DNA from 2 places in the Marinomonas pontica genome. Region 2 is predicted to be linked to the other one. Evidence: riboswitches for the same ligand, from Rfam matches in the RefSeq annotation. Region 2 holds a riboswitch; the other holds the start of a gene.
The links. Region 2 has a riboswitch for FMN ahead of AABA11_RS04885 (6,7-dimethyl-8-ribityllumazine synthase). Riboswitches for the same ligand answer to the same signal wherever they lie in the genome.
Positions count from the first base shown of each region.

Region 1: another riboswitch for FMN. It lies ahead of AABA11_RS00780 (DMT family transporter); the one in region 2 lies ahead of AABA11_RS04885 (6,7-dimethyl-8-ribityllumazine synthase).

Region 1 is NZ_AP027271.1:159,883-176,230, forward strand. Features, by position in the region: gene AABA11_RS00720 (sulfite exporter TauE/SafE family protein) at 1-726, shown strand, start outside; gene AABA11_RS00725 (GGDEF domain-containing protein) at 875-1,912, shown strand; gene AABA11_RS00730 (hypothetical protein) at 1,909-2,145, opposite strand; gene AABA11_RS00735 (DNA-3-methyladenine glycosylase I) at 2,142-2,750, opposite strand; gene AABA11_RS00740 (phosphotransferase) at 2,965-4,638, shown strand; gene AABA11_RS00745 (GAK system ATP-grasp enzyme) at 4,631-5,524, shown strand; gene AABA11_RS00750 (HprK-related kinase B) at 5,521-6,606, shown strand; gene AABA11_RS00755 (metallophosphoesterase family protein) at 6,655-7,980, shown strand; gene AABA11_RS00760 (amphi-Trp domain-containing protein) at 7,986-8,255, shown strand; gene AABA11_RS00765 (hypothetical protein) at 8,358-8,825, shown strand; gene AABA11_RS00770 (ATP-grasp domain-containing protein) at 8,861-9,667, opposite strand; gene rarD (EamA family transporter RarD) at 9,862-10,776, opposite strand; FMN riboswitch at 10,971-11,154, shown strand; gene AABA11_RS00780 (DMT family transporter) at 11,274-12,203, shown strand; gene AABA11_RS00785 (MFS transporter) at 12,393-13,601, shown strand; gene AABA11_RS00790 (FAD-dependent oxidoreductase) at 13,879-16,029, shown strand; gene AABA11_RS00795 (DUF547 domain-containing protein) at 16,034-16,348, shown strand, end outside.
Region 2 is NZ_AP027271.1:1,034,034-1,050,381, forward strand. Features, by position in the region: gene tnpC (IS66 family transposase) at 1-42, opposite strand, end outside; gene tnpB (IS66 family insertion sequence element accessory protein TnpB) at 69-431, opposite strand; gene AABA11_RS04865 (YgiQ family radical SAM protein) at 681-2,945, opposite strand; gene AABA11_RS04870 (class I SAM-dependent methyltransferase) at 3,083-3,721, opposite strand; gene rsmS (pleiotropic regulatory protein RsmS) at 3,901-4,062, shown strand; gene AABA11_RS04880 (leucine-rich repeat-containing protein kinase family protein) at 4,200-5,441, shown strand; gene AABA11_RS04885 (6,7-dimethyl-8-ribityllumazine synthase) at 5,513-6,004, opposite strand; FMN riboswitch at 6,126-6,287, opposite strand; gene AABA11_RS04890 (MliC family protein) at 6,536-6,901, shown strand; gene cobJ (precorrin-3B C(17)-methyltransferase) at 7,033-7,809, shown strand; gene cobM (precorrin-4 C(11)-methyltransferase) at 7,845-8,618, shown strand; gene cobW (cobalamin biosynthesis protein CobW) at 8,657-9,742, shown strand; gene cobN (cobaltochelatase subunit CobN) at 9,925-13,788, shown strand; gene AABA11_RS04915 (sirohydrochlorin chelatase) at 13,872-15,101, shown strand; gene AABA11_RS04920 (hypothetical protein) at 15,177-16,348, opposite strand, start outside.

The DNA of each region.
Region 1 (16,348 bases), 870 kb from region 2:
GGTACTGGCTTTCTTGCTGGCATCATTAACACCTTGGCTGGTGGTGGCTCCAATCTGACGTTACCCGCTTTGATGGTAATGGGAATGCCCGCTGACATTGCTAACGCGACGAATCGTGTTGGGGTGTTTTTGCAGAATGTGGCAGCAACGTTTGGCTTTCGTAAAGCCAAAAAACTGGATAATGCGGATATCTTGCCAGTGATGATTCCCTCTTTACTTGGCGGCGTTGTCGGTGCCTTTGCGGCCAGTTATGCGCCAGAAGCGTGGCTGAAACCCTTGTTATTAAGCGCCATGATTGGCATGACGGTCATCATGATTGTGCGACCTACCATGATTGCGCCGCCAGAGGGCACAGTGCCGTTCAAAGTGTCAGAAAAGCCAAGTGCTTGGATCGCTTTGTTTATCGCCGGTGTCTACGGTGGTTTTGTGCAGGCGGGGGTGGGTTTTATTTTGATTGCTGCGTTGGCTGGTACATTGCGTTATGACCTTGTTCGTACCAATGCGTTGAAAATGGTCTGTACGCTTGGCTTTACCGCCTTGGCGCTAGGCGTGTTTATTTGGAATGACCAGATCCTTTGGATTCCGGGGCTGATCCTAGCTTCCGGCACTATGCTGGGGTCTTATCTTGCGGTAAAAATGGCGATCAAGGCCAACCCTAAGCACTTAAAATGGTTTCTGTTTGTGATGACGGTTTGCGGCAGTGCGGCGGCATTGTTGAGCGATTAGTTTGGCATAAAGACTGATTTCTTCTTCTATTAATTGTATAAAGTAAAAACATACCCCATTTAGGGGGGATGTTCAAAAATTGTATAAATAACGATTTTTTCGATGGAAAAGAAAGTGCCAAACATTATTTGGTCTGCTTGGAGTAAGCGTGGTTATTCGATATTTAGAGCAAGCGTTTGGGGTGGCGTCTTCGCATCCTGATTTTCGCTTCAGAGGCTTTTTGTTTTCAGCCCTTATATTAATTTCGTCGGGTTTTGGCTTCTTTAGTTTCTATAACGCCGTGATTGATTTTTATCCTCCGATGCTGATCGCCGATTTAATCGGTTTTTTCTCTTGTTTCATCGGCGGCTACTATTTGCTGGTGAAAAAACAGCCCAAAGTGGCCGCAGCCATTTTGCAGTTGATCGTTACGCTCATTACCTTTTTGTTTATCTTGGTGGATGGAAACGAAGAGTTTGCCCTTGCGTTTGCTTTTTTCACTCCAGTAATGGGAATCTTCCTTTTAGGGTATAAGTTTGGATCCATTCTGAGCGTCATTAACTTTGCTGGGATTTTTTATTTTTGCTTCACGCAAATGGGCACTTGGCAGCCCGCGCCTTTTCTGAGTATTAACCTGATACATTTTTCTTTTGTTTATACCATTCTTTTGATTGTGTCTTTTTACTATGACTCTAGCCGGCGAAAAGCCTACCAAATGTTGGCTGAAGCCAATGTAAAACTTCAAGAGCTTGCGACAACCGATGCGTTAACGGCATTGCGAAATCGTCGTTATATTGATGATGTATTATTAAATGCCACCAGTGATCACTACATGGCGATGATTGATGTGGATGACTTTAAGCAGGTAAACGACCAGTTTGGTCACGATAAAGGTGACAAGATCCTTGTTAAGCTCGCGCGCGTGTTAGTCAGCAGTGTTGGCGCAAAAGACATTGTTGGTCGATGGGGGGGCGAAGAGTTTGTTGTTATTTTCGCGGAGCCATCCTTGGCGCATGTCGAAGAGTGTTTAAAGTGCCTTAACCAACACATCGCGGCCACGGACTTTGGTATTCAGCGGCCGGTGACGATCAGCATTGGTTTGGCCAACCATAATGCAAAAAGTCATAAAGAAAGCCTACGCTCTGTTGACCAAGCGCTTTACGAGGCTAAATCAAAAGGGAAAAATACCTACAGCATTGCGTGTTAAGGTTTCATTTTGTCGACCATTTCTACAAATCGAGAGACGCCAGAGGTGATCTCTGTCAGACCTCGTGATACTTCGTTGATGCTTTCTTGGCCGTGCAGAGCGATGCCTGTTACTGAGCGTAGCATGTCGTCCATCTCGGTGATCAAGTTGTGGTTTTTTTCCACCACGTCGCCGATTTCTGCGGTGGCGGTATTGCTGGCCAGTTTACGCGCATCGATCGGATGTGCTTTCACGGCCTAACAAACCCTTTCCTCGCCAGATCGATTTTCTCTCGCATAAAACAGTCTTTCGCGTGGTCGTTGATGAGTCCCATGGATTGCATGAAGGCGTAGATGGTTGTCGGTCCGACGAACTGCCAGCCGCGTTTTTTGAGTTCTTTGGAAAGGGCAATGGATTCGGCGCAGGTGGTTTGGGTTTCGGGCGGCGGTAGGGTGTTTTCGTCGGGTTCGTAGCGCCAAATAAAGGCCGCTAACGAGCCTTCTTTTCCGATCATTTCAATAGCACGTTTGGCGTTGTTAATAACCGCGAGAATTTTACGTTTATTACGAATGATGCCTTGGTTGTTAAGTAATTCTGTTATTTCTTTCTCATCAAATAACGCCACTTTATGAAAGTCGAAACCTTTGAAGGCGGCACGAAAATTCTCTCGTTTGCTTAAAATGGTTCGCCAGCTCAAGCCTGACTGAAAGGTTTCTAGACAGAGTTTTTCAAATAAACGTTGGTCGTTATCGACAGGAAAACCCCATTCGTTGTCGTGGTAATGAGGAAAGTCTGGTGCTGTGCTGGCCCACTCGCAGCGGTGACGGCTATGATTATCCGATGAGATCGTTTTGTTCATGCGTTACTCAATTGGCTGTGTGATCAATGCTATCTGTATTTTTTTGACTAGAATCATAAGTAGATAAGCTGTTAAGGCAATCTAAGTTTACGGAATTTAATTCACTCATATCGATATTTTGTTCAGATGATGAATAGTAGTCTTGTCACATAACTGTCATCTAGATGCTTTCTACTGTCTGTATAGTTGATCATAAACTTTTAGGGAAAATGTTATGTCTTCACCCCCAGTGGTGTCTTCGCTTCAAGAGCATGTGTCGTTTCTCTTGAATGAAGTGGAAACACACTGTCATCTTGTTGAGCGATTTTTTACGTCTGGTTCTACTTCTATTTTATCGAGTATTCGCAGCCGCCGAGGTTATGTACAGGCGTTGCGTGAGAAGGCCGATATTGAAACGGCGCGGTTACTAGAGCGTCGTAAAGCGCATACGACGTTCCATGCGCAGGTGTCGGGAATGCACGCTTTGGTGATCGCGCTAGAGCGGTTAACTCAGCATTGTTTTGATTGTGTTCGAGAAGGCACGTTAGCGTCGTCTTATGAGCACCCAACCGGCCCAGAATGCAGTAAGTTGGTAAAGCGCATTCGGCGTGCGTTGCGTTTGGTGCGCGTTGGTGTGAGCGATAATCGTCGCCGTACTGGCATCAAGTTAGGTCGTCGGACTCATAAATTGCTCGCCAGTTATAACGAGCTGCAAGCGCTCACCGTGCAAGCTAAGGCAGATTTAAGCGATGACCAGCTGCGCGCTGCGATTGTCAGTAACGTCAGTGTAAAACGCTTGGTCGAGCAGTTGGGTGTGGTCGCAGAAGCCTTGATTAAAGCGGATCTTGGCCAGATCGCCACTTTGCAGAATTATCCACATTTGCTAGACAGTGCAACCAATTTGAATTATGACCTGCGAGACTTGAAAGTTCGACGTTTGGCGTTGACTCGTTCTGGTAGCGCGATTGCGGCGATCACCCATAAAGACGAATCGGGCAAAGAGGTGTTGGCGGTGTACAAGGAAGGGGATCGCTCCAAGATCGAAGAAGAAGTCGCGGGTGTGAATCAGTGGCGCAATATCGATCCAAGATTAGCCCCTAGCGTGCTTTCTCAAACTGGAACGTCTCGAACCGACGGCGGAAAACACAAAGACAACAGCGAATCGTCGTCGTTACTCATTGAACACATTCCCGGAAACACATTAGAAGCCTTGTTGTTGGCGGGGGATCAAGACGGTACCCAAGCCGCGCTAAAAACCTTATTCAAAACGCTGAACCAAACGTGGAAAACCACATTAACAGCGGAATCCTGCGCTGCGAATTTTATGGTGCAGTTGCAAAAACGCATTGGTGACAGCCGCAAAGTGCACCCCGATTTTTTTAAAGACGAAGAGCGCATCGGTTGTTACGTCAGCCAAGGTTTTGATGAGCTGGTGGAGTGTGTGGCGGAAAAAGAAGCACAATGGCGTGCGCCTTTTTCCGTGCTGACACACGGCGATTTTAACGTCGACAACCTCATTTACGACGACACGGAAAAACGTGTCTACTTTATCGATTTACACCGCTCGGCGTATTTTGATTACGTTCAAGATGTTTCGGTGTTGATGGTTTCTATCTATCGCTTGCAGGTGCTAAGCGGCGAAACGCGAACCCAGATGATGGACAGCGTGAAAGCCGTTTATCGCTTTGCTAGGCGCTTTGCGGCACGCCAGCAGGATACGACCTTTGAAGTCAGGCTGGCGGCGGGGCTGGCGCGATCTTTCGCGACCTCTACGCGTTTTATCTTCGATAAAAAACTGGCTTCTCGCATGCATTTACGCGCTCGCTATTTGCTTGAGCGCTTGGCGAAGTTATCGCCCGAACAAGCCCAAAAATTTACCTTACCATTGAAGGATCTCTATGTTGAATAAGCCGAAAATCGGGGTCATTGGCATCCCCGGTAAATGGTCGACTGAAGTGTTGGCTGATCGCCTTGAAGAGCAAACTGGATTTCGCGCCGTGATCGATATGAATCAAGTGGAATTGCGTTTAGACACCAATGAGCTGATGTATCAAGGGCTGGATTTGATGACGCTGGATGGCTTGATCATCAAAAAAATCAGTGAGGTGTATTCTCCAGCGACAGAAGATCGGATTCATTTGTTGTCTCACGCCGAACGTGCGGGGGTAAAAGTCTTCAGCCCGACTGACAGCGTGGGTAACTTGGTGAACCGCTTGAGCGGCACGCTGGCGCTGCAGCAGGGTAATATTCCTATGCCGAAAACCCGTATCACCGAAAGTCCTGCTCACGCGTTTGAAACAGTGCGAGAGTTCGGCTCAGCGATTTTAAAACCGCTGTATTCCACTAAAGCGCGCGGCATGATCATGTTGACGGACGACGACAGCGATGAATTTGTGCGCAACGCCTTAGAAGAATATCGTCAGAATCAGTCCATTTACTACATCCAGCAAACGGTGAAACTGGATGGTCGTGATTTGGGCATGGTCTTTGTGGGTGGCGAGTATCTTTGCACTTATGCTCGTGTGGGCAATAAGGACTCTTGGAATACCACCATTAACAGTGGCGGGAAATACGAATTATTCGAGCCTGATGCTAGGCTGATTGAGCTGGGTCGCAAAGCGCAAGCGTGCTACGACCTTAGCTTCACCACGGTGGACATTGCCCTAACGGATCAAGGTCCGGTGGTGTTCGAAGTGTCGGCGTTTGGTGGCTTTAAAGGCGCACTTGAAGGGTGCAACATAGACGCGGCACGGGTCTACGCAGAACATGTTTTACAGGAGGTAACGAAATCATGATTAAAACATTATTGAACTTGGCCCACGTGGATGAAGGGACAAAACATTGCACCGACACAATACGTTTGGTGTTTGCGGATTTGGCCGTCACGGTACACGCCAATGAGCCGATGTTGCTGGCCGCACTGGCGGATTATTATCGCAGCTACACAAGCATTGAAGCGCAAGCGACAGTGGCGCTGGATTTGTATGTCATCGAGCAAGAGGCCGCAGGCGAAGAGCTGGACTGGCTCGCCGTGCCAAGAGAAGAAGGCAAGCAAGGTCGAAAAGAAGGCTACATCGATGTGGCTGGCGGTCGTTGGATTAAGAAGTTCAAAACCGGTATGGCGTTTTTACAGCGTCCACAAAAGTTATTGGCGATTGGTCCCTGTGCGGCGAATTTGGCGCAAATTATTAATTTTATTAACAACCAGTTTTTAAATTTGTATTTGCGTCATGACTTTACCTTAGGGCATGCGTCTGCGTTCAGTGTTAATGGTGCGGTGACGGCCATTGCGGCGGGCTCTGGTGGGGGGAAATCGACGCTGATGCTGCGTTGTCTTGAAAACCCAGCGCGCCACTTTCTGACCAACGACCGAATCCTGCTGAAGAAAACGGAGCAAGGCACAAAGGCCATGGGGTTAGCAAAACTGCCAAGAGTAAACCCAGGTACTTTGTTGCATTCGGATCGTTTGCGTCACATTTTGCCTGAATCTCGCCAGCAAGCGTTGGCGCAAATGACACAAGCTGAATTGTGGTCAATAGAAGAAAAGTACGATGTGCAAATCGAAGACGATTACGGTGCTGGTCGCGTGGATTTGGCGGGTAATTTAGAGCGGCTGATTATGCTGGATTGGTCATTGAGCAGTGACGAACCCACTCAGATTGAAGCGGTTGACTTGTCCTCCGAACCCGATGCCATTGAAGGCTTGCGTAAGCGTCCTGGGCCTTTTTTTCAAGGCAAAGACGGTGCGTTTATTGATTTGAATGCGATTAGGTCGGTGTCGCACTATGCCTCTGAGCTTAGCCAAGTGGCGGTGTATCGATTGAAAGGCAAAATCGATTTTGATTACGCTTATGAATTAATCGCTGCGCTGGACTGAATGTCACGTGCCTGATTAATGGCTCTTTTAATAAAAAAGGTAAACACAATGCAAAGCCCTATCCCAACCGTCACAGATCGACCTCATCATGCTGACATTATTGCTCGCTTACCGAGCGAGTGGACCGCTTGGCCGCGGGATGATGGTTCGGTAAATAGTCATGTATTAGAACCGAACAAAACACCTTCTTTATTTAAGAAAAATAAGCTGCGCTGGCCAAAGCGTTCGGTGGTGTTTATTTCCGATCCGCACGCGGACGCTCATGCATTTGAAGCGTCATTGATCGCGGCGGGTGTGGCAGAGCGCAAGAAAAAAGCGGGCTTGGGTCAATTGACGTTGACGAAAAAAGGCAAACAGTCGGAGATCATCGTCGGTGGGGATTGTTTGGACAAAGGGCCAAGCAACCTCGAATTACTGCGCAGTGTAAAACAGCTTTATAAGCTGAAAGCGCGAGTGACGCTGCTGGCGGGCAATCACGATTTGCGTTTGCTCATGGGCTTGTTAGCGTTGGCGCGTAAAAAAGACGTCGGCAATCAGCACTTCTTTGTGCGCATGGGCAAAAAAGTCGTGCCATTGTTTCGCGAAGTATTCGACGAATATTTGGCGGACACGCATTGGGACAAAAAAATCCCTGATGAAGATACCTGTCGAGAATTGCTTTTTCCTGGCGACGAATGGTTTAAAGAGTTTCCTTTTCATGCGGCTGGCTTTTTGACGGCGGAAGGCATCGATCGCGAAGTGCGCAAAATGGAATCGAAGAACCACAGCTTTGAAAAGCATTGCTTGGCTGCGGGATTGAGCCTGCGCAAGGTGTACGCTACCTCGTTGAAATGCCAAGCTTTGTTCCTACATAAAAAAGGCGAGTTCAATTGGTTTTTCCGCAAAATGGAGCTGGTCGCGAAACGTGGCTCGTTCTTGTTTTTGCACGCGGGATTGGATGACAGCATGGGGCAAATGCTACTAAAAAGCGGCACCAAATACGCGAACAAGGCCTTTCACCGTAACCTCAAGCGTCGTGACTTATTCAGCTTTTACTACAGTTCGATTGCCAACACTTTTCGAACCAAATACCGCGATGCCGACCTGCCACTGACCAAACGTGGCGTCGAAGCGATTCATAAAGCGGGCATTCATGTGGTGGTTCAAGGCCATATCAACCGTCAGCAAGGTCAGCGAATCACCATCAAAAAAGGCTTGGTGCACGTGGAAGCGGACATCACGCTAGACGCGCATTCTCGCAAAGCCGAAGGTTTAAGCGGCTTTGGCATAGGTGCGACTTTAATAGGGAAAGACGCCGGTATTGTTGGGTTAAGTTGTGACTACCCAACCGCAAAAGTCATTACGGCTCAGGATCTACAAGGAATTTACGGATAACATTTATGAAATCAAAAACCGAGTTCAAATACGAAGCGTTACTGGATGCTGATGATATTCAAGGCGTATTAAAAGCGCTTTCCAAAGGCTTATCCAAAGGCAAATTGGAGTTCAGCGAAGACAAAGACGGTGCGTTGACGCTCGACCCAAAGGGCCTGATGCGCTTGAAAGTCAGCGCGTCAGAAGACGAAGACAGCCAGCAATTTGAAGTCAAAGTACGCTGGGAAAAACGCCCTAAGCGCCTCAATAAAACCGCTCCCACTATTTCGTCGTGATTGTTTTAGACTGTTCTACCTCATAATATTAGATAAAACTGTTTCGACGGGGCGTTTTATCCAGCCCATTACTATAATTATAAAAAAGAAAAGGGGATGTCCGTGCTTAAACACCTGTTCTTCCTTGTCAGTTTGTTGTGCTCGCCTTCGTGGTTGTTGGCGGCCAATCCGTCTATTAATGAGCTTAATTCTTGTTTTGCTTTGGTGGATTTTGTCGATTCAAAATTGGACGAATTCGCGGGCAATTATGCAAAGGAAGACGTGCTCGCGGTGCATGCTGGTTTATCGGCGTATGGCGGCTTTTTGCAAAATGACATGATTAAGCCCAAGTTGCTGAACATGTATGGTGGCAATGAAGCCCAAGCGAAACTCATGCAAGCGCTGTTTGATCGTCAAAAAGCCAGCTTTTATAAGACGCTAAATGGGCGTTACACCGAGAAAAAACTCTTCACTGAATACGCTGCAGGCATCAATGATTGTCGTGCGAATGTCAGCATTCCCCCTGCCATCGCCAAAACCCTTAATACAGCCATCAACACCATGATTAAAATGGCGAGACAGAGACCGTAAGCCATCAGGCTTGGCTTATTGACAGGGTCGGCGCGCTAAAAACCGCTAGGTTGATCGATCAAGTTAGCCACTGACAGCAAATGTTGCTCATTGAGGTAGTTCAACAGTTCCGTGTTGACGTCATTTTGTATGGTAGGCAATCCTTGGTTGCCAAAGATACGATTGATTTCAATCACATACGGCACTGAACCGACCATGGCAATGTCGAAACCTGCGTGGTTGATGTCTAACGATTCGGCCAAATAGGTGACAAGATCTTGCGCTTCTTTTGGAATCAAGGCCGCTTCCACCTGCCCACCTTGGCTGATGTTGTTGTGAAAGCCGTTGTCTGACTGCAAACGCCAGTAACCGTTAACGATTTTATTACCAACCCAGATGACGCGCATGTCTCGGTCAATGGGCAGGTATTCTTGCGCATACAGCACGTCTGTTTGCGCCACGTAGTCGCGCCATTGACCGATGGTTTCGATTAAAAAAACGCCGTTGCCCATGCTGCTGCGTGGAATCTTTGCCACGAAAGGAGAAGGCATGTCGTCCCAGATTTTCTCGGCTTCGTAGGGCGTGTTGGCTGCGATAATCGTGTAGGGATGTTGTGCGGGTGCGACGGTACGAAACGTCCGCGTCATTTCCACTTTATCGTGCCCAATCATGTAGGTGGCCAGACTAGGAAAAATTCGCTTTTTCAGCCCATGAACCAAGGCGTTGAGTTGCCAATATTGAGGAAAAAGCAGCCAATCGGCGTCTTTTATTTCATCCAAATGGTCGTACATCGATTCGGGTTTGATGTAGCGAACTTGCGGCAAATGCAAGGTTCTAAGGGCGTCAAAAGAGATGATTTTCATAGCGTATAATCAGTAGACAAACATGCCGCGATTTTGGGACTTAGCGCCTAAAAAAGAAACAAAAAACGACGGAGTTTATATATCCAATCATGCTAAAAAACTGTTTTATTAGACCGTTTTGTTTTTCATGTGTTCGCTTTCTCGTGGCGCGTATTTCAGAAAAATGCCAAGTGAAATCAATAGAAAACCAGCACCTAACGTAAGGCGTTTTTATCAAGTGCCTGTTTGGCTCGGTTTTTACGAATTTTACGAACCGAGTCGAGAATCAATATGACAAGCGCCGACCAGATCAGCACAAAGGTGGTCAGCTTTTCTGGGCTAAGCGGTTCGTCGTACAAAAACACCGCGAGAAAAAACATGCCCGTTGGGCCGATGTATTGAAAGAACCCAAGCGTCACCATGCTGACTCGGTTTGCCGCTGCCGCAAAGCACATCAACGGCACCATAGTGACTGGCCCTGCCGCGAACAACAACCAATTTACATGCGCGCTGTTGTCAAAAATATTCGCCGTAGCAGATGGGCTCCAGATCAAATACAAAAGCGCAAATGGCAACATAATCCCCGTTTCTATCGCCATGCCGGTGAAGCTGTCGACGGCCACTTTTTTGCGAACCAAGCCATAAAAGCCAAAAGTCACTGCGAGAATAAGCGCGATCCAAGGCAAAGAGCCGAATTGAATCACCTCAAACACCACCGCACAAAAGCACAGAACAACGGCAGCTTTACGTACTTTATCGAGTTTATCCTGAAAGAAAATCATACCTAACAAGATACTGATGAGAGGGTTAATGTAGTAACCCAAGCTGGCGCTGAGCATCTTGTTATTTTGTACCGCCCAAATAAACGTCCCCCAGTTGAAGCCAATAAGCAAAGTTGAAACCAGCATGGCCAACAGTGTTTTACGAGAGCGAAGCACGGTTTTCAACGCGTCGGTATAGCGAAGAAGTAAGATCAATATCAGAACAAGGATGAAGGACCAGACGACTCGATGAGCGAGAATTTCTTGTGCCGGAACAAATGACATTTCTTTAAAGTAAATCGGCGCGATGGCCCATAAAGTGAATGCCGTCAGCGCATAAAAAATGCCGCTTTTGGAAGAGGTTTGCATTGAAATCATCCTATTCAATGAAGGTTATTCTTGGATATGAACGTGTGCATGAGAGTGTATAGCAATACTGCATAAATGGTCAGAATTTTGTTGATAAAGAAACAAACAATGTCATTTTGCGGCGGTCAATTTATCGCCGGTTTATTGCCTAAACAAAGGGATAGCGGTAAAGTGGCGGTTGAAATTTTTACATTAATCGAACTTCGGGGCGGGGCGAAATTCCCCACCGGCGGTGATTTTTTTGAATCGAAGGATTCAGCAAACAGCCCGCGAGCGCTTTGTGTCTTATTTAACTAAACCTAGGTTAAGACGCAAGGGACAGCAGATCTGGTGAGACTCCAGAGCCGACGGTTACAGTCCGGATGATAGAAGTCGACCAAGTCTTTGTGGCGCCTGATGCTTTTCAGGTGCTTCTGAGCTGTGCTTTTCTGCGTACAGATCTTGGTACTATTCGTTCTCATCACCCCTGTGCATCTTACTGATTGGAGAAACCAAAGATGGCAGGCACATTTTTCATCATGATCGCGTGTTTCACGTGGGCATTGGATACCTTAATTCGTTACCCTTTACTGGGCGCGGGTTATTCCACACTGCAAATTGTTCTCATCGAACACCTTACCTTGGTGCTGTTCGTCAGTCCTATGCTGTGGCGCTATCGTCACGTTTATCGTCATATGTCGATCAGCGGTTTTTCGTGCCTGTTTTTTATTGGCGGCATAGGCTCGGCCATGGGCACCTTGGCATTTACGGAAGCCTTTCATTATTTGAATCCAACTGTGGTGATCTTGCTGCAAAAGCTGCAACCCATTGTGGCGATTCTATTGGCCTACTGGTTGTTGAAAGAGCGCATTGAAGGGCAGTTTGTTCGCTGGGCGGCGGTGATTTTGCTGGGCAGCTTCGTGATGATGTGGCCAGACCTTCGCCAATTGGGTGATGCGCAATGGCACTATTCAAGCGACACTGCCAGCATCATGAAAGGTTACGGTTACACGCTCATCGCCGTGATCGCATGGGGCGCAGCAACGGTGTGCGGTAAATATTTATCGCATCAACACATGCCCGCCAATGCGATCATGTCAGGGCGTTTTGTCGCGGGATTATTGGTGTTGCTACCGATGGCGTTGGCACAGTCTGAGAGCCTAGTACCAATGACGTCTATTGATTTGAGTTTGGCGGTTGTGATGGCTCTACTAAGTGGTTTTATCGGCATGTGGTTCTATTACCAAGGGCTCAAAACCGTCCCCGCACAACTTGCTACCCTGGCCGAACTGTCCTTTCCCGTCTTCGCCGCCGCCATCAACTGGCTATTCCTAGACATGGGCTTAACCGGCTATCAAATCATCGGCGGCTTGATGCTGATTTTAGGCAATATTGGCTTGCGCATGAAAGAGCTGAGAAAAACAGAGCTAGCGCCAGCGGCTCAGTAACAGAATGGTAAGGGCCTGATTGATAAATATCGGGCTTTGTTTCTGCTTTTCCTTTTTTAATTCCGCAAATACCTGCCCCTATTTGGGGCTTTTTGCATTAGAATGGCGCTCTTAATTTGTCCGCGAGGTCAGCTTTTAGCGGGTCTTTTCGTATGGATGCCGTCATTTTTACTCTAATAAGGAAGCGAGATGCCAAACACGTCTGTTCATTCTCCAATGGTTGAGCCGAAAACCCAGTGGCTAAACGTTATTTTATTGTGGATCGCGGGGATTTCCGCGGCGATGCAGTTTGCTAAGGTGTCGGTGTCGTTTGACGCGTTGCTGGCGCATTATCAAATGGGCGCGCCGTCTACAGGAGCTGCGTTGTCTGCAGTGGGCATTGTGGGTTTGGTGTTCGGTGTGTCAGCGGGGATGATTGCCAGTCGCGTTGGGTATTTGAAAGTGTTGGTGGGGGCTTTGTTATTGGGCGGCACTTTGTCGTTTGTTCAGTCCAGCTTACCTTCTTTTCAGGTGCTGTTTATCACTCGAATGTTAGAAGGCTTTTCTCAGTTGGGTGTGGTGGTTGCGGCACCCACTTTGATTGCGAAATTGAGTGCGCCACAACATAGATCGTTGACCATGGGCATTTGGGGGACGTTTTTTGGTGTGGCGTTTGCTGTGTGCGGCTGGTTGGGCAAGAGCATTCTAGGTCATTACGGTTTACAGGCTTTGTTTCTTAGTCATGGTGTGTTTATTACGGCCATTGGCGTGGTGTTGTTTTTTAAGTTGCGAAAAAATCCGGTGTTGGATTTGGTGCCTGTGACAGAAATGCAAGAGGGCTTTTTGAAGCAAATGATGCAGGTTTATCGTAACCCGAGAGCCTTGCTGCCTAGCTGTGTGTTCTTGTTTTATACCTGCACTTTAGTGTCGATTTTGACCTATGTGCCGGGGCTGATTGATGATGCGTCGTTAAAGACGTTGATGTTGGTGGTGTTGCCGTTAATCAGTACCAGCGGTACGTTTTTAGCGGGGGCGATTGCGCAGTATTTGATGAAGCCGCAGCGCGTTGCGCTGATGGCGTATTGCGGTGTGGCGAGCTGTGCCGTGGTGCTGTCTTTCATTAATGGTTCCGCGGGGTGGTTTTGTTTTGTCGTTGGGATATTGGTGCTGTTTTTGGGTATGGTGCCGGGCTCTGCGTTGGCGATGATCCCGACTCTGGCGCGCAATCCGAGTGAGCAGGCGCAAGGTTATGGTTTGCTTGCGCAATTTGGTAACCTTGGTGCGACCGTTGGGCCGCCGTCGTTTGCAACGGCCATTTCGCTTTATGGTTTGACGGGGCTGGTGGCGTTGGTATTGACGGTGTGTTGTTTTGGCGTTTTGTTTAGTCTTCTTGCTGGGCGCATTAAAGGCACTAGGTAATCTTTTCTGGTTAGTCTTTTTCTGGTTAGTCTTTTTCTGGTTAGTCTTTTTCTGGTTAGTCTTTTTCTGGTTAGTCTTTTTCTGGTTAGTCTTTTTCTGGTTAGTCCTTTCTGTGTTTTGGCCGTGTTTGATTCACAAGCATGGCCTCTCTTCATGTTTTGTTGCAAAAAGAATCCAAAGTCCTGTAATAATTTAGGCTTGGGCTCAGTCTAATGTCTACACATCGAATCAATTGGTTTTTATCCAGAGTCGAAAAGGCTCTTTCGGGGTTTTACGAATGAAAAAAATGGGATTGCTGGTATTCATCGCAGCATTAGCGGCGGGCTTCTTTTATTTTGACCTGCATACGTTATTGACGCTGGATGGTTTGAAGTCTGGGCTTGCGCAATTTGGTGCGTGGCGCGATGACAGCCCGTTATTGGTCGGCGGCGCATTTTTGCTGCTGTACGTTATTGTGACGGCGCTGTCTTTGCCCGGCGCGGTGATCATGACCTTGGCGGCAGGTGCCTTGTTTGGCTTGTTGTGGGGGACGGTGATTGTGTCGTTCGCCAGCAGCATTGGGGCAACCTTGGCGTTTTTGGTGTCGCGTTATTTGTTGCAAGACACGGTGCAATCGCGTTTTGGCGGGCGTCTAAAAGCGTTTAACGAAGGTATTGCCAAAGACGGCGCGTTTTATCTGTTTACTCTTCGTCTGGTGCCGATTTTCCCTTTTTTCTTAATTAATTTGCTGATGGGGTTAACGACGATTCGTGCTTTGACTTTCTATTGGGTGAGCCAAGTGGGCATGTTCGTCGGAACCTTGGTGTACGTCAATGCGGGAACTCAGCTGGGTCAATTGGAGAGTTTGTCGGGCATTTTGTCTCCGTCTTTGTTGTTGTCTTTTGTCTTGTTAGGTGTGTTTCCGCTTATTGCGAAAAAAATCGTTGATGTGGTGAAGGCGCGTCGTGTGTATGCTGGATTTAGCAAACCAAAATCCTTTGATCGTAATTTGATTGTCATTGGCGCTGGTGCTGGTGGCTTAGTGAGTGCTTACATCGCGGCGACAGTAAAGGCTAAAGTCACCTTGATTGAAGCTCACAAGATGGGCGGTGATTGTTTAAATTACGGCTGTATTCCGAGTAAGGCGTTAATCAAGAGTGCGAAAGTGGCTCATCAAATGCGCCATGCTGAAAATTATGGATTGAACAGCAGCGAGCCGACCTTTTCGTTCAAAAAAGTCATGCAACGTGTTCACGATGTGATCTCGAAGGTTGAGCCTCATGATAGCGTTGAGCGTTACAGCAACATGGGTGTCGATGTGGTGCAAGGTTACGCTAAATTGATTGACCCTTGGACGGTGGAAATTCAACGAAACGACGGCGATACGCAACGTTTGACGGCGCGCAGTATTGTGTTGGCAACCGGCGCACGTCCTTTTGTGCCGAATTTACCGGGCTTGGACGAGGTAGGCTATTACACCAGCGACACTCTATGGGAAGCTTTTGCCAAATTCGATGAGCCGCCGAAGCGCCTTGTGGTGTTGGGTGGTGGGCCGATTGGTTGTGAATTGGCACAGAGTTTTGCCCGTTTGGGATCGACGGTCACGCAAGTGGAGCGCTCGGCTCGTATTATGGGGCGAGAAGACGAAGACGTTTCTGCTCTAGCACAAGAAAGCTTAATTCAAGATGGCGTAATCCTGCTGACTTCTCACAGTGCGGTGCGTTGTGAAAAAGACGGTGATGTGAAGCGTTTGATTGTTGAACACAATGGACAAGAGTCTGTGGTGGAATTTGATGCGCTCATTTGTGCCGTTGGCCGCGAAGCGCGTCTGGACGGTTACGGTTTGGAGAATCTGGGGATTGAAACCAAAGGCACCATTGTCACCAATGATTACCTTGAAACCCTTTACCCTAACATTTTTGCCGCGGGCGATGTGGCGGGACCTTATCAATTTACTCACGTTGCCGCTCACCAAGCGTGGTATGCCGCGGTGAATGCGTTGTTTGGCTCGTTTAAAAAGTTCCGTGTCGATTATCGAGTGATTCCTTGGACGACGTTTGTTGACCCTGAAGTGGCGCGAGTGGGCTTGAGTGAAAAAGACGCCAAAGACCAAGGCATTGCTTATGAAATGGTGCGTTACGAATTGGATGACTTGGACCGCGCCATTGCCGACAGCGCGGCAAAAGGCTTTGTCAAAGTGCTGACGGTGCCGGGCAAAGATACGATCTTGGGCGTGACCATTGTTGGCGAACACGCTGGGGATTTGTTGGCAGAATTTGTACTGGCGATGAAACATGGTCTTGGCCTGAATAAAGTCCTCGGCACGATTCACACTTATCCAACGTGGGCGGAAGCCAATAAATACGCTGCAGGTGAGTGGAAACGTGCCCACGCGCCACAGCGTATTTTGAATTGGCTGGAAAAATACCATGCTTGGCGTCGAGGTTAATGTGATGAATAAACTTCGCTTATTGGTATTCACGCTATTGAGCTTTACCTTCGCTGGTTTGTTCAGTGTTCAGGTAAGCGCGGCAAACGCATTTGATCATAGCCAGTGGGATGCATTGCTAAAACAGCATGTGTTGCCGCTCAATGGCGGTCAGACAAGCCAAGTGGATTATCAAGGCTTTGCCGATGATAAGACGCAACTGGATCGCTACTTAGCGGATGTGTCTCAAGTAACGATCTCTGAGTTTGATGATTGGCCGAAAGACGAACAATTGGCCTTTTTGATCAACGCGTACAATGCGTGGACAGTGGATTTGATT
Region 2 (16,348 bases):
TGACTCAACGTCATTGGGTAAGTTTTCTGGAAGCATTTTCATGGGTTGGATTATACCAACCTAATGGGTTATTCGTCATGATATCGATAGGTTAAATGCGGATGAGCCTCTTGAGAGTGAAGAGGCAAACCATCCAACAACCAATTAAGTTGTCGATGGGATATGTGCCGCGATAAATGTTCATCCTCAATGCCAGGCCATTGGAAAGAGCCTTTTTCCAATCGTTTGTAATGCAACCAAAAACCATTATTAGACCACTGCAATATTTTGATCTTGTCACGTGCTCGACCACAGAAGACAAAAATGTTCTCACTACAAGGTTCTTTTTCAAGATCGTAGGCGACGATATTGCAAAGCCCATCAATGGCTTTACGCATGTCGGTAGGCCCACAAATCAGTGTAACGTTAAGCTGGGAAGACGCGGTAAACATGAGTCTGTTGCTCTGATTTAAAAGACAACAGACTTTAAGGTGTTTGAAGATAATTAAAATGTGTGGTTTGCCGGACGCTTACCTTTGATTTTAATCTCAGCCGTGGAATTGGTGATTGTTTGCCGTCGACGCCATCGTGAGTTGCTCGCCTTAAAGTAAAGAACGGATGTTCAACAACAAAAAAGCACGCCATGTTAAAACGATGGCGTGCTTTTTTTTGGGCTTATTGTCTTAGCCTATACAGTTAAGTTATTGGCGAGACTTAACCTTTGGCTTACGGCGCTTCGCTGAAGGCGCTGTGCCACTATTAGAGCGTCCCGCTGAATGTTTAGCCTCATTATTGGTTTTTCGGCGAGCTTTCTCTGCTGCCGTATTTTTCTCAAGAGTTGGCCGGTTTGAAGAATGAGAAGCACCGGTTGCTTGGCCAGGTTTGGCTTTTTGAGGGCGTCGGTGAATCTGTTTGTCTTTTTCTTCCGCAGGTACTAATTTGTTGTCGCCATGGCCGATTAGGTCAGCACGCCCCATTTTAATTAGGGTGTTGCGTAAATCTTGCCAATTGCTGGCATCGTGATAGCGTAAAAACCCTTTTTGTACGGTACGCTGTTTGGCGTCTTTAGGGGTGTATACGTCTTCACTCTTGTACGTTACCGGCTTCAGCGGGTTTTTGCCCGAATGATACATGGCGGTGGCCAATGACATCGGTGACGGGTAAAAGGTTTGTACTTGGTCTGGTTTAAAATCATGAGTTTTTAACCATACCGCGAGGTTCAGCATGTCTTCGTCTGAGCTTCCTGGGTGAGCGGCGATAAAGTACGGAATTAAATGCTGCTTTTTCCCCGCTTCTTTGGAATATTTGTCGAACATCCGTTTGAAACGGTCGTACGTCCCCATGCCTGGCTTCATCATTTTCGATAATGTGCCTTGCTCTGAGTGCTCAGGCGCAATTTTTAATAGGCCGCCAACGTGGTGTGTAACAAGTTCACGAACGTATTCTGGGTCTTCCACCGCCAAGTCATAACGTAAACCAGAGGCAATAGACACAGTGTGAATACCTTCTATTGCGCGGGTCTTACGATACAGTTCCGTCGTTGGGCTGTGATCGGTGTTTAAGTTAGAGCAGATGGTTGGATAGACGCAAGACAATTTGCGGCATGACGCTTGAACTTCATCGTCGTTACAGTTCAGGGTGTACATGTTAGATGTAGGGCCACCTAGATCGGAAATGTGTCCAGTGAATCCAGATACTTTCGCTTTAATATCTTCAATTTCGTTCAAAATAGATTCGTGTGAACGGGACTGAATGACGCGACCTTCGTGTTCGGTGATGGAGCAAAATGTACAGCCTCCAAAACAGCCGCGCATGATGTTGATTGATGTTTTTATCATGTCATAAGCAGGAATGCGGGCTTTTTTGTATTTTGGGTGCGGCACTCGGGCATAAGGTAAATCGAAGACGCCATCCATCTCAGGTGTTTCGAGTGGAATTGGCGGCGGGTTTACCCAGATTTCTTTTTTACCGTGTTTTTGAATCAGCGCACGCGCGTTATGGGGGTTTGATTCAAGATGTAAAATACGCGATGTGTGTGCATACAAGACAGGGTCTTTGGATACTTTTTCGAAAGAAGGTAAGCGAATGTAGGTTTTCTCTGGATCGAGTTTCTCGCCACGACGTAAAGGCGCAGGAATAACGCGAATGGGCATGACGTCCGATTCTTCTTCGTCTTTAGTTTGGCACTTACCCTCTGGGATGTATTCATATGGGCTGTAGATTTGGTCTACTTTGCCAGGCCAATCTACCCGAGTTGAATCGATTTCAGTGAAGCCACCTGGCGGCGCGTTACGCACAATGGTCGTACCACGAATGTCGGTGAGTTCGTCTAAGGTTTTGCCCATCGCCATCTGGTGGGTTACTTCGATCATAGCCCGTTCCGCATTACCGTAAAGCAAAATGTCGGCGGTGGAATCGATCAACACCGAGCGGCGAACTTCGTCACTCCAGTAATCGTATTGTGCGATGCGGCGTAGGCTGGCTTCAATTCCACCAATCATAACCGGAACATCTTGGAAAGCTTCTTTGCAGCGCTGAGAATAAACAATGACCGCGCGATCGGGGCGTTTCCCACCCACACCGTATGGTGTGTAGGCGTCGTCATTGCGTACTTTTAAATCGGCGGTGTAACGATTGATCAACGAATCCATATTGCCTGCAGTGACACCGAAATACAGATTAGGTCGTCCAAGACGCATAAAGTCGTCTGTATTGCGCCAATCTGGTTGGTCGATAATACCAACGCGATACCCTTGAGCTTCAAGCAATCGACCTAATACCGCCATGCCAAAACTTGGGTGGTCCACATAAGCATCTCCTGACACTATGATCACATCACAGCTGTCCCAGCCAAGAGCGTCCATTTCCTCTCGGGTGGTGGGTAGGAATGGAGAAACGCCGTAACATTCTGCCCAATACAATGGGTAAGAGAAAAGTTGTTTGGCGGTTTTATGTCGTTTGATCATTGTCTACTCTTGGTATCGGATGCAATACGCGCTGCGATTACGAGGATACATGGATTATCGGTGAAAAATTGTGCCGTATTATCCCAGAAAATGGTAAGGGTAGACAGTGTAATCTGTGTACCTTACCGCTTTCTTATTCATGGCTGAATGCGCCAAACACTTTCTTCAAAAACAGAGTGTCCTCTCTCTTTGTATTGTGGGTGGGTTGGCGCCAAATTTTCGGCGACGATTTTGTGAATTTTTTCTCCCCACATGGATGTGATGCTGTGTTCCTCAACGGAAAAGGGCGGCCCTTGGTTCTCACCATCATAGTACAATGAGATGAGCAGTACCCAGGCTGAAGGGGACAATCGGTCAAGTGTATGACGCACATATTCGGCGCGTTTTGAGTCTGGCATGGCGACCATGGCAGCGCGATCATAGCAGGCATCGAAGTGGCTTTCGTTAAATTGAAAATAGTCGCCTTCGACAATGCGCAGAGGCAAATCATGGACGGTATGAATCTTTAATTCACCCTCTTGGTGAGTGTCATAGCTGAAGTCGTTATCCCCCAAAAATTGCACGACAGCCAAAGACGAAAGCTCAACGCCTGTCACCTGATAGCCTTGTTCTGCGAGCCAGATCATGTCATTGGATTTACCGCACAAAGGCACCAGAACGTGACTGCTTTTAGGCAATGTGGGCCAAAATTCTACGAGCTTAGGGTTCACGCCTTCCATATGAAAACCGATGCGGCCCGTTTTCCAACGATCTAGCCAAAATTCATTTGTAATCACGATAACCTCATTAAATGTGGGCTTGTTTAAAGTTCTGTATGTCTTATCCTAAACGGTGGAATTAGGTGATTGGATTTTCCAGTTAGGTCAAGGCTAGTATAGACATCTGCGGTGACTTTTCATTGCCACTTTCGTCCATTTTTACATACAGAGGCTGTCATTTTGAATATGGGGTTACTATGTCTTTAGAGTCTGCGCCAGATCACATTAAACTTGCTGTTGATTTGATTGAGCTATTGGAAGAACACGAAGTTGAGCCCGAGGTTGCCGTAGAAGCATTGTCTATTGTGTTGAAAGACTTTCAAAATAAGCGTGATAAAAACAACATAAAAGGCGGCTAAGTTTTTCATTTTAAAGCCTAAAATGGACGAAGTTCTGACTTTGCTTATCCAACATTATTCGCCGGTAACGTAGACATTTGCCTTGTTACATTCGCTATAATGGCCGCCATCCTATTTTGTTAAGAAGATTTACTATTTTGCACACACTTGATCAACTGAATCGTGGAGAGCTAAAAGGGGTGGTCCGTCTGCAGCTGTCTGAAGAGTTAACGACGTTTCCAGACGCTATTTTTGACCTTGCCGATAGCTTAGAAATATTGGATTTATCGAATAATAACCTAAGCTCTTTGCCTGCGGATTTATCTCGACTCAAAAAACTGCGTATTCTCTTTTGCTCCAATAACCAATTTACGCATTTGCCAGCCGTGTTAGGCGAGTGTGCGCAGCTGGAAATGATCGGCTTCAAAAGCAATAAAATCGTGTCGGTGTCTTCTGATTCATTACCAACGTTGACCCGTTGGCTGATTTTGACTGATAACAAAATTGAATATCTTCCCGAAGATGTTGGACGCTTAGCTCGTTTGCAAAAGCTAGCGTTGGCAGGAAACCGTTTAACGGCTCTGCCTGACTCTCTTGTTAATTGCCAAAAATTGGAGTTGGTTCGGCTGTCGGCCAATCAGCTTAAGGCTTTTCCAGATGTCTTATTGCATTTGCCACGTTTAGCTTGGTTGGCGTTTTCGGGCAACCCATTTTGCGCTGAGCGTGACCCGCATAATGAATTTAAAACGGTACCTTTTTCGGATTTGACGTTGCACCAAGTGTTAGGTCAAGGCGCGTCAGGGGTTATTTCATTGGCAACCTGGCACCATAACCGATTTGATTTTTCCGATTCTGTAGCAGTCAAAGTCTTTAAAGGTGAGGTGACCAGTGACGGCTATCCAGAAGATGAGCTGGATGCGTGTTTGGCCGTTGGAAGTCACAGCAATTTGGTTCAGCCTTTGGCGAAAGTCTCAGAGCCCAACTGTTCGGCTTTGGTGATGGAGCTGATTCCTGCGCATTATACAAATTTAGGTCAACCGCCGAGTCTGGACTCGTGCACCCGAGATACGTTTGTGAAAGAGCAAGAGTTCTCGATTGAAAAAATCGCTTATGTTATTGAGCAGGCGGATCGGCTGGTGGCGCATTTTTGTGAGAGAAAAGTCAGCCATGGTGATTTCTATGCACACAATACTTTGATCAATCAAGATGGTCATATTTTGTTTGGAGATTTTGGTGCCGCATCAAAGTATGCGAATTTATCGGAGCAGCAACAGGGTGGTATTGAACAAATAGAGCAGCGCGCTTTAGGCTTCTTTATTGATGATATGTTGAATTTGTGTGACGAAGTTGGGCAAAAAAGCGTGTTGTATGATTCGCTAAGCAAGCGCCGTTTCGTTTAATCGCTCAAAAAAACGCCTCGCAGGGTAAATAATGCGAGGCGTTTTATGTTGAAACGTGTTAGATCATAGGCTTAAAGCATTTGCTTGGCTTTTTCGGTCAAACGAATGGTTTGATCGCACGCGTTAGCCAATTCGATGCCTTTCTTAACAAAATGACGACTAAAGTAGTCTTTATGCTCGTCGTGTTCATGGAAATTATGAGGTGTCAGCACCGCCGTAAGAACCGGAACTTCTGTTTCCAATTGAACTTGCATTAATGCATTGCAAATTGCCTGAGCAACAAAGTCATGACGGTAGATGCCGCCATCTACAACCAAGGCTGTACCAGCAATCGCGGAATATTGACCGCTCTTTGCCAGTAGTTTGGCTTGTAATGGAATTTCATATCCGCCAGGAACGGGAATGATGTCGATCAAAGACGCATCGTAGCCGCGAGAAACAAGTTCTTTTGTGAAGCCTTCAACGCAATTTAAAACGATGTCTGTGTGCCAAGAAGCGTGCAGAATCGCAATGCGTTTTGTTGCTGGAGTAAATTCAGTGTTATTCGTTGAGCTCTGATTCATGTGTTAATCCTAAAAATCTAAGGTGAATCAGGGCGAACGGGCAGGCAAATATACCACGATAAAATGGCATACCTTAACATGATGAGCCTAAAATAGGCACCATCATTAGAGGTTTTGTCTGACGCGCTCTCTATCATCCGGACTGTAACCGTCGGCTCTGGATTCACACCAGATCTGCTGACCCTAAAAGAAAGACTTCTTGTAGGCGCTCGCGGGCTTAGACTGTGATTAAAACAGGGTCTTTACCGCCGGTGGGGAATTTCACCCCGCCCCGAGAACGAAGTCGGATACATCCGACAGACGAAATATACTCGTTTTTGCCGGTGGCTGTCAAAGTGTCTGCCTTCCTCAACTGTGGTGACTTTGTGACAATTTTATGGATAACAAAAAGTAACCAAGAATGGGGGGGGCTAGTAGTGCTTTTTGTCTAGCTGGATATAAAATTACTATTAAGAGATTTTAATGTTTTGTTACAATAGCGCGCTGTTTATAACGAATAGCTTGGAATATTAGTCTGGAATGGAGTCTTACATGGTGAATATACACAAGACATTTGTGCATCGAGTGTTGATTGATCTGTCTGTTTTTGGCTTAGCGGCATGCAGTTCGGTTCATAAAGACACCACACATCTTAATGAAAGTGATGAGATGGAAGATATTTCTCAAACCAACTCGGCTGAATACCTTTGCAACAACACGCTTTTAACTGTGTTGTTCCATGCAGAAAATGCCCAAGTAAACTGGAAGGATAAAAACTACCATCTGACACATGCCATCAGTGCTTCTGGTGCTTTTTATCTAGGGGAAGGTTTGTCATTTTGGATTCATGGCGATGAAGCCGAAATTGAGCAAGGTGTCGTAAAAACTCAATGTCACCTTGTTCGAGTTGACTCTTAAATAGCTTTCAAATTAGATCACCTGAAGGGCGTTCACTTTAAATCGTGGTGTTTTCATCCCGTCACATTTGCAATACGTGTACAATGGCTTCATTCGCGCCTTAGGGCGCATGATTCCATTGTAGAGAACGTATGAGTAAGCTATTTGTCATGGGCATGGGCCCAGGTGATTTGGGTTTGGTTGCCCCTAATGCAACCGCAGCATTGTCTGTTTGCAGCGATTGGGTTGCCTACGGGTATTATCTTGATTTGCTTGGCGAACTGAGCGAAGGAAAAACTTTCCACAATTTGCCACTTGGTGAAGAAATTGGTCGCGCTCGATTGGCCTTAGATCTTGCAGCAGAAGGCAAAAATACCGCGTTAATTTCCAGTGGCGATATTGGCATTTACGCCATGGCAACCTTAGTATTTGAGTTGCTGGACATGCAATTACAAGGCAAAGAAAACCACCCTGAATGGCTCGATGTGGACATTGAAGTCATACCCGGAATTTCAGCAATGCAAGCCGGCGCCAGCCGCGTGGGTGCCATGTTAGGGCACGACTTTTGTACCATTTCACTTTCCGATCTTTTAACGCCATGGGAAACCATCGATAAGCGCTTGCATGCCTGTGGCGCTGGCGACTTTGTCGTGTCTTTTTACAACCCCGTGTCGAAAAAACGTGATTGGCAACTTAACCACGCGCGTGATGTCCTATTGCAATACCGTCCTGCCAGCACGCCAGTCATGATTGGCCGTCAACTGACACGCCCAGAAGAAGAGATTACTTTTACAACACTGGGAGAATTAGACGCAAAAGACGTGGACATGTTTACCATGGTAAGTGTTGGCAACTCGGATACGAAACACATAGTGAATGGTGAGAAACAGTGGATTTATACGCCACGTGGTTACTCAAAAAAACTTTAGTTAATCAAGATGTTAATACGATTAAGAGACACAATATGACGGTTTATTTTATTGGCGCCGGCCCAGGTGACCCAGACTTGATGACAATCAAAGCCGTCAAAACAATGGAGCGTTGTCCTATTGTTTTGTACGCAGGTTCATTGATTCCTCCTCAGGTGATAGACAGTGTTCGCGGTTCTGCTGAAGCCATTTATGACACAGCGGAAATGAATTTAGACGAAACCACCGCGGTGATAGAAAAAGCGGCGCAAGAAGGCAAAGACGTTGCGCGTTTGCAGTGCGGAGACCCTGCGTTGTATGGCGCGATCGGTGAACAGATTCGTCGATTGGAAGCATTAGATATAGATTACGAAGTGATTCCAGGGGTTAGTGCTGTTGCGGCTTCCGCCGCTATGCTAAGAAAAGAATTGACCTTGTCTGGCGTTTCTCAGACGGTGATTATGACGAGATACGAAGGCAAAACTCCTTTCCCTGAGCGTGAGCGTTTACCTGCGCTTGCTCAAAGTGGTGCGACCTTAGCAATTCACCTAGGCGTAACGCGTATTCATAAAATAGTTGAAGAACTGATTCCTCATTATGGTGAAGATTGCCCCGTTGCCGTCTGCTATCGCACAAGTTGGCCAGATCAGGATTATGTAGTGGGTACTTTGTCGGATATTGTGGCAAAAGTACGCGAGAAAAAATTCACTCGCACCAGTTTGATATTGGTCGGGAAGGTATTAGACACAGAAGATTTTGCAGACTCCTATTTATACGACAAAGGACAGGCGCACATCTTTCGTAAGATACATAAGTCTAAGAAAACATAATTTTAAAATATTATCCCTTAAAGTAAGAAGGATGAATCATGCAGTTGAATAAAATTCCCACAACAATTGTGACTGGCTTTTTGGGCAGTGGTAAAACAACCTTATTATCCAATGTGCTAAAGCAAGCTGCAGGAAAGCGCATTGCGGTTATCGTTAATGAATTTGGTGAGCTAGACATTGACTCAGAGCTACTGCGCTCTTGTCCATTGGATTGCCCGGATGAAGGTCAGGAAGCGACTGGACAACGCGGTGATGATGGTTTCTATGAATTAGCAAATGGGTGTATTTGCTGTACGGTAGAAGAAGAGTTCTTACCGGTGATGGAACAGCTGGTGGCGCGCAGAGATGACATAGACCATATTTTAATTGAAACCAGTGGATTGGCGTTGCCAAAGCCTTTAGTACAAGCGTTTAACTGGCCAGGTATCAAAGAGTATTGCACCGTTGATGCGGTAATCACTGTGGTCGATGGTCCTGCTGTAGCCGCAGGGCGTTTTGCTCATGATGAAGACAAAGTTCAGGCACAGCGCCAAGCGGACGAGAGTCTAGACCATGACCCAAGCTTGCAAGAGCTGTTAGACGATCAGTTGAGTGCAGCAGATCTAGTTGTTGTCAGTAAAAATGATCTATTGAACGACGAAGAGAGAGCACGAGTGCAAGACATTATCAGTCATGAAGTGCCAAATACGGTGAAAACCGTGTACATCGAAAATGGAGAAGCCGCACTTGATATGTTGCTAGGCATTGATGCTGCAACGGAAAGCCGAATCGACGAAGTGCATAACCACCATGATCATCATCATGCTCACGGCGCGCACCACGATCATGCCCATGACCACTTTGATTCTTTTGTTATTACCTTGGGTGAAGTGCAGTCTGACCTTTTGCAAGAAACCCTCACACAGCTGGTTGAAGAGCATAATATTTTTCGTATAAAAGGGTTTGCGGCAGTACATGGCAAACCGATGCGCCAAGTGTTTCAAGCAGTAGGAACGCGTTTAGACCGTTATTTTGATCGCTTATGGCAGCCTGAAGAGGTGCGTAAAACCCAGCTGGTATTTATCGGTAAAGGCATTAGTAAAGAGCAGGTTGAGAATATTCTTCATGATGCTTTGAGTGCTTGATCACGGCTACTGCGCTTGCCAATACTTTGTTAAAAATAGACTCGAATTGCTCATTTATAACTATAAACTCCGCTTTCTCGTCTATTTTTGCCTCGTCTTGGCTTCGCTCGTAACACCGTGAATAAGTGTCGAATAACCGAATAACTAGATTGATTTAATAAAAGAACGTAATTGGAGAAACCGTGCACTTATTAGCAGCCAAACCGGGTGGCTTTGTTGACGACGAAGGGATTGTCGATCTTGGGCAATCCCCAGCAGACTTGGTTATTTTGGCCGCGGCGGACAGTGTGCTCGGTGCTTTAGGCAGTGCTCTAGATCAATTGATTACAGAGCTAGGATCTCTGCCATCAGTTCGGCTTGCAAATTGGATGCAGTTGGTCAAACCCGCGGCTTACGATTTGTACGAACACAAGGTGCTCGATCACGCTAAAGTGGTCGTGGTGTCTTTGTTGGGCGGTGAGCATTACTGGGCATACGGTTTTCAGCGCTTGCAAGAATGGGCGCAAGCCAAAGCAGGTCGCACGCTTATCATCGTGCCGGGCGACGATTCACAAGACCCTTCACTAATGAACGTTTCCACTGCAAAACCAGAAGACTGTCATCGAGTATGGCGTTACTTGCGTGAAAGTGGCCAAGTTAACTCTCAGCAATTGTTCTATTTCCTCATTGATCGTTATTTTGGGTCGCCGTGTGCTTGGCAAGAGCCTACTCCTTTACCCAGTGCTTTGATTTATCATGCGGGGCATTCTGCTGGCTTTGCCCAGTGGCAAAATCATTATTCCGATGAATTAGCGCAAGGCTCTCCGGTCGCTATTTTGGCGTTTTATCGTTCTCATCTTCAAAGTGGCAACACCGTGATGTTTGATTGCTTGATCGAAGTGCTAGAGCAAGAAGGTCTGGTTCCGCTGGCGGTGGCGGTAAGCTCCTTAAAAGACGATGTCTCGGTAGGCTTGATCGAATCGTTAGTGGAACGCACTCAAGCCAAGGTGATTTTAAACACCACAGGTTTTGCGGCAAATCGCGTGGGCAGTCCAGATTTGGCTTCTGAGCCAACGGATTTTCAATCGGCTTTTGCTTCGCCGATACCCGTTTTGCAATTGATTTTGTCTGGAAGTACCGAAGAAGATTGGCAAGTGCAAACTCAAGGCCTTCGCAGCCGTGATGTGGCCATGCAAATTGTCTTGCCAGAAATGGACGGTCGCATTATTACTCGTGCAGTCAGTTTCAAAGCATTAAGCCATTACAACGATATCGCCCAAGTCGATTTAGTGCGTTACGAATTGCAAGAAGAGCGAGCGCGTTTTGTTGCTCAACTGGCTAAGCGTTTCGCCAATTTAGCCAGCAAACCGAATCATCAAAAACGCATCGCTTTGGTGTTGGCTAATTACCCAACCAAAGACGGTCGTATTGGTAACGGCGTAGGCTTGGACACACCGGCCTCGACAGTGAATCTATTAAAAGCCTTAGAATCGGCGGGCTATCCGATTGCGAATATTCCCGACCACGGCAACGCTTTGATCGAAGAGCTACTTGGCGCGGTGACCAATAACCCCAATACCTTACATGAACGTGGCTGTTGGCAAAGTATCGCCTTGGAAGACTACTTACACTATTTTTATCAGTTGCCATTGGAATGCCAACACGCCGTTTGGGATCGCTGGGGGCCACCGGAAGAAGACCATAAATGCCGCGAGCAAAACGGCCAACGTCGCATCATGCTAGCGGGTATTCGCTTAGGAGAAACGTTTGTCGGTATTCAGCCGGCTCGTGGTTTCAATTTAGATCTCGCGGCGAATTACCATGACCCAGATTTGATTCCGCCCCACAGTTATTTGGCCTTCTATTTTTGGTTGCGCTATGTCTATAAGGTCGACGCTTTTGTGCATGTGGGCAAACATGGCAACCTTGAATGGTTGCCGGGCAAAGGCACGGCATTATCAGATCAGTGTTGGCCAGATATTGCGTTAGGGCCGATGCCGCATTTTTACCCTTTCATTGTGAATGATCCGGGTGAGGGTGCGCAGGCCAAGCGCCGCACACAAGCGGTGATTGTTGATCATCTTATGCCGCCGATGACCCGCGCTGAAACTTATGGCGATATGGCGGAGTTAGAAAGTTTAGTTGATGAGTATTACCAAGCCATGGGCATGGACGTACGTCGAGAAACTTGGCTGCGTGAACAGATTCTTGAAAAAGTCCAAACCACACATTTGCTTGAAGAGCTGGCAGGGATAGAAGCGGACAACGATGAGTCCGTGCTGGAAGGGTTAGATACTTACTTATGTGAGATAAAAGAGGCGCAAATTCGTCATGGATTGCACCGTTTAGGGGAGTTACCCGAGGACGATAAACTGGCCGATACGCTGGTGGCATTATTGCGATTACCGCGCGGAAGTGAGATCACCAGTCAAGGGATTCTCCACGCTTTAGTCAAAGATTTATCGTTGCAACAAGACGATTTTGATCCGATGAAAAGTGAGCGAACGTTATGGCTTGGCAATAAGCCCGAGCGTTTACAGTCTGTAAGCGAACTAACGTGGCGGACTCATGCGGATACCAAGGAGCGCTTGGAGCTAATGGCCAAGGCGTTGGTCCTGAGCCATTTGATTGGTAAAGCTTCCATTGATGAGCTGGCCATACTCTTGCCGCAAACCGCTGCGTTGTTAGCTCACAGTAAAAAACGCTTGTTCGTCGCGCTGCAGCAAAGTGCAAACGACGAGATTCAGGCATTAATCACGGGCTTGGCGGGCGGTTTTATTCCTCCTGGACCAAGTGGTGCGCCGACGCGCGGCCGATTAGATACCTTGCCCACAGGGCGCAACTTTTTCTCCGTTGATAACCGCGCGATTCCGTCTCCGGCGGCTTGGGCGATTGGCCAGCAGTCCGCTGAAGCGCTCATTCAGCGGCATTTACAAGAACATGGTGATTACCCTAGAGACTTAGGCTTGTCCGTGTGGGGAACGGCCACCATGCGAACGGGCGGCGATGATATTGCTCAAGCGTTTGCTTTAATGGGAGTTCGGCCGATTTGGGCGCCGGGCTCGAATCGTGTGACGGATTTTGAGGTGCTTTCTTGCATGCAGTTAGGTCGTCCGCGAGTGGATGTCACCTTACGTGTCTCCGGTTTCTTTCGAGATGCTTTCGCCAACGTTATGCGGCTTTACGATGCGGCGGTGCAAGCCATTGCCGATTATCAAGAGCCGGGCACAGGCAATGTTATTCGTGACAATGTGGAAGCGCGAAAAAGCACATTACTGGCTCAAGGCATGGGTGAATCCGAGGCAAATCGTCAAGCCACCTATCGCGTTTTCGGCAGTAAACCGGGGGCTTATGGCGCGGGTTTGCAAGGTTTAATCGACGAGCGTTGCTGGGACACCAAAGCCGACTTAGCGGAAGCTTATGTTAACTGGGGGGGGTACGCTTATGGTTCTTATGGCGACGGGGCTGACAATCAAGGAAATGGCGAAGGCGTAGAGGCAAAAGACGCGTTTGTGGCGCGTTTGTCGCAGTTGGACGCGGTGGTGCAAAACCAAGATAACCGCGAGCACGATATACTTGATTCGGACGATTATTATCAGTTTCAAGGCGGTATGACCAATGCCGTTACCGAGTTTAGTGGTCAAGCGCCCAGTGTTTATCACAGTGACCACTCGAATCCGAGCTCGCCTAAAATTCGCACCCTAAAAGAAGAGCTAAATCGCGTCGTACGTTCGCGAGTGTTGAATCCAAAATGGATCGACGCCATGCAAACGCACGGTTATAAAGGCGCGTTTGAAATGACCGCTACGGTGGATTATTTATTTGCTTATGATGCGACGACCGATTTGGTCTCGGATTATCAATACGAACAAGTCACCGATAGGTTGTTGCTCGATCCAGACAACCAAGCCTTCATGCGAGATAATAATCCTCATGCATTAGAAGAAATGGGCGAGCGTCTATTAGAAGCAATACAGCGCGGCATGTGGCAAAATGCGGGCGATTATAAAGACAGCATTCAATCCTTGTTGCTTGATTTGGATCAGCAACAAGAACAAAGCCTGTGATCTTGGGCAGAAGGTCACTTGTAACCTTGTTGGCAGTCACTAGACTGATTGTCAGCTAAGTCGAATACAGAAAGAGAGAAAGCATGAAAAATTCAGAACAGGCCAAAAAGGGCATTATGATTTGTGGCCACGGCAGCCGTGATAAAGACGCAGAGCGTGAGTTTGGTCTAGTAGCAAAAGGACTAAAAGAGCGTTTTCCCGATTTACCTGTCGAGTATGGCTTTTTGGAATTTTCTGCCCCTAACATTCATATGGGTTTAAACAGCTTGGTTGACCAAGGTGTTGAAGAAATTTATGCGGTGCCTGGCATGTTGTTCGCAGCAACGCATGCGAAAAACGACATTCCTTCGGTGTTAACCACTTACGAAGAAAAGCACCCAGGTTTGCACATCACTTATGGCCGTGAGTTAGGCTTACAAGATGACATGATCGATGCCTTCCAAGCGCGCATTTATGAATCACTGGGATTGGACCCTGAAAACCCGCCAGCCAACCTTTATGACACTCTGTTGGTTGTCGTTGGTCGTGGTACCTCGGATACGTCTGCGAACGCAGAAGCGGCGAAGTTGACGCGCATTGTTAACGAAAATATGGGCTTTGGCTGGGCGGATACGGTTTACTCTGGCGTAACATATCCGTCTGTAGGGGTTGGTTTAGAAAACCTAATGAAGTTAGGCTACAAGCGCATAGTGGTTGCCCCATATTTCTTATTTACTGGTCGCTTGATCAAACGTATTCAAGGTTATGTCGACAAGGTGGCTCAAGCTTACCCAAGTATTGAGTTCATTCAAACACCTTATCTAAATGACCATCCGCGGGTTATTGATGCTTTTCAAAATCGTGTGGAAGAAATCATGCAAGGGGAATCGCAGACCGGCGAAGAAACCTTGATGAATTCTTTTAAGCGACGTTTGGCAGCAGGTGAGGTGGATGTTCACCACCACCATGCTGAGTTTGTTGACCCACAAGACGACACGCAAGGCCTGTCTAGTTTTGACCTTAAGCATGCTGTTGTCTCTTCGGGTGAGTCGTCTCACTCTTCTGTGCTTAAACCGCATTCACACGATCATAGTCACGGACATTCGCATGATCATGGACACTCTCATGGTCATAGTCATAGCCACGGACATTCACATGATCATGGGCATTCTCATGGTGTTTACAAGCACATTGGTCACCCAATGGGGCCACGCACTATGATTGGTGAAGGGATTTGCTGTTGTTTTATGGGGCAGTTTACACAAGACATTCTTGAAGAAGAGAAAGACAAAATCGACGGTGATTGCACGAAAACCGCGTTTGCCCACAAATAATTCAAACGTTGCGGATAAAAAAATGCCAGCTTCTTTATGTAAAGTTGCTGGCATTTTTTATGGTTTAACCAAATGTTATTGGTTTGAAGTGTCCATTTTAGTCTCACTTTCTACCGTCTCAGCTGCTGTCGCCACGGTGTCTTTTTCCTGTGTTTCTTTATCTACTAGAGGCTGTTTTAGTTCAGCTAAGTCCTTGTTTAGTTTTTCAATTTTGTCTTCGAGAAGTTTAGAGTACGCCACTTGGTTAGACAGCTTTTTACGAAGTTGTTGCTGAATGTCTTCGGATTCATTTAAGTTTTTCATTTCAGTGTTGATGAAAGTAACCAATGCTTTTCCTTGCTGCTCAAACGATAGGTCACGTTTGTCTTCTGTGCCAAGTGTGTAACTGATTTCAAAAAGAATTTTTTCGTAGCCAGTAACGAAGTCTTCATAATCTTTTGATGACAAAGCTTTGAGTTTTTTCACTGTCAACGAAATCCGCTCCGCTCTTTTCACCGAAAAAAGAACCGCATCTGCTTTTTCTTTAATTGCATCGATTGCTCTTGGGTCGGCGGCAATGAACGCAATTGTAGCATTCAATGATGCGGATACTTGAGACAGGGACTTCGGCGCATGTTGTGAAATGTCTGATTTAATGAGTCGATCGAGTTCTTTTTGAGCATCCGCTAAGTAAATTTTACTGACGGTTTTGACTTCAAGAGCGCGCAGATTTGCGACCAACGCAGGTTGAGCGGCAATGGCATCTCCTGTTTTTTCGTCTGCAATTTGATCAACCAGTTTTTTTAACTCTGTGTTGAGTTCTTTGACTGTACTTGGAAAGTATTTTTCAGCGTCAATTTTTTTCAACTGTGCGTGATAATCAAAGGCTTCAGACAGAGTGGACAGGGATGTGGCTTTTAAGCCTCTTGCTTTGTCCATGCGGCTGTTAAATTGATTAAGACTTTCTTTGGCTGCGCCGATGTTGGTGGTAGAAGTAAAAAGCCCAGTGCTGCTGTTGGCTTCGGATGGATCAAACTCAAATTTTGCGTAATATTCTTTCGCTTCCGCCAGTGCTTTATTGGCTTCTTCTACGTGCTTTGCTGCAAACCAGTCTAGCTCTTCTTCGACGCCTTTCGAGACTTGCTGTTCTGCTTGGTCTAACGAGGCTTTGAATTCGCTGATTTGACTGATGGTTTCAGACTGTTTAGCGTCTTCGCTTAGGTTGGATGCAGAGTCAGGGTTCGAGGCGCAACCTGCCAGTGTTAAAG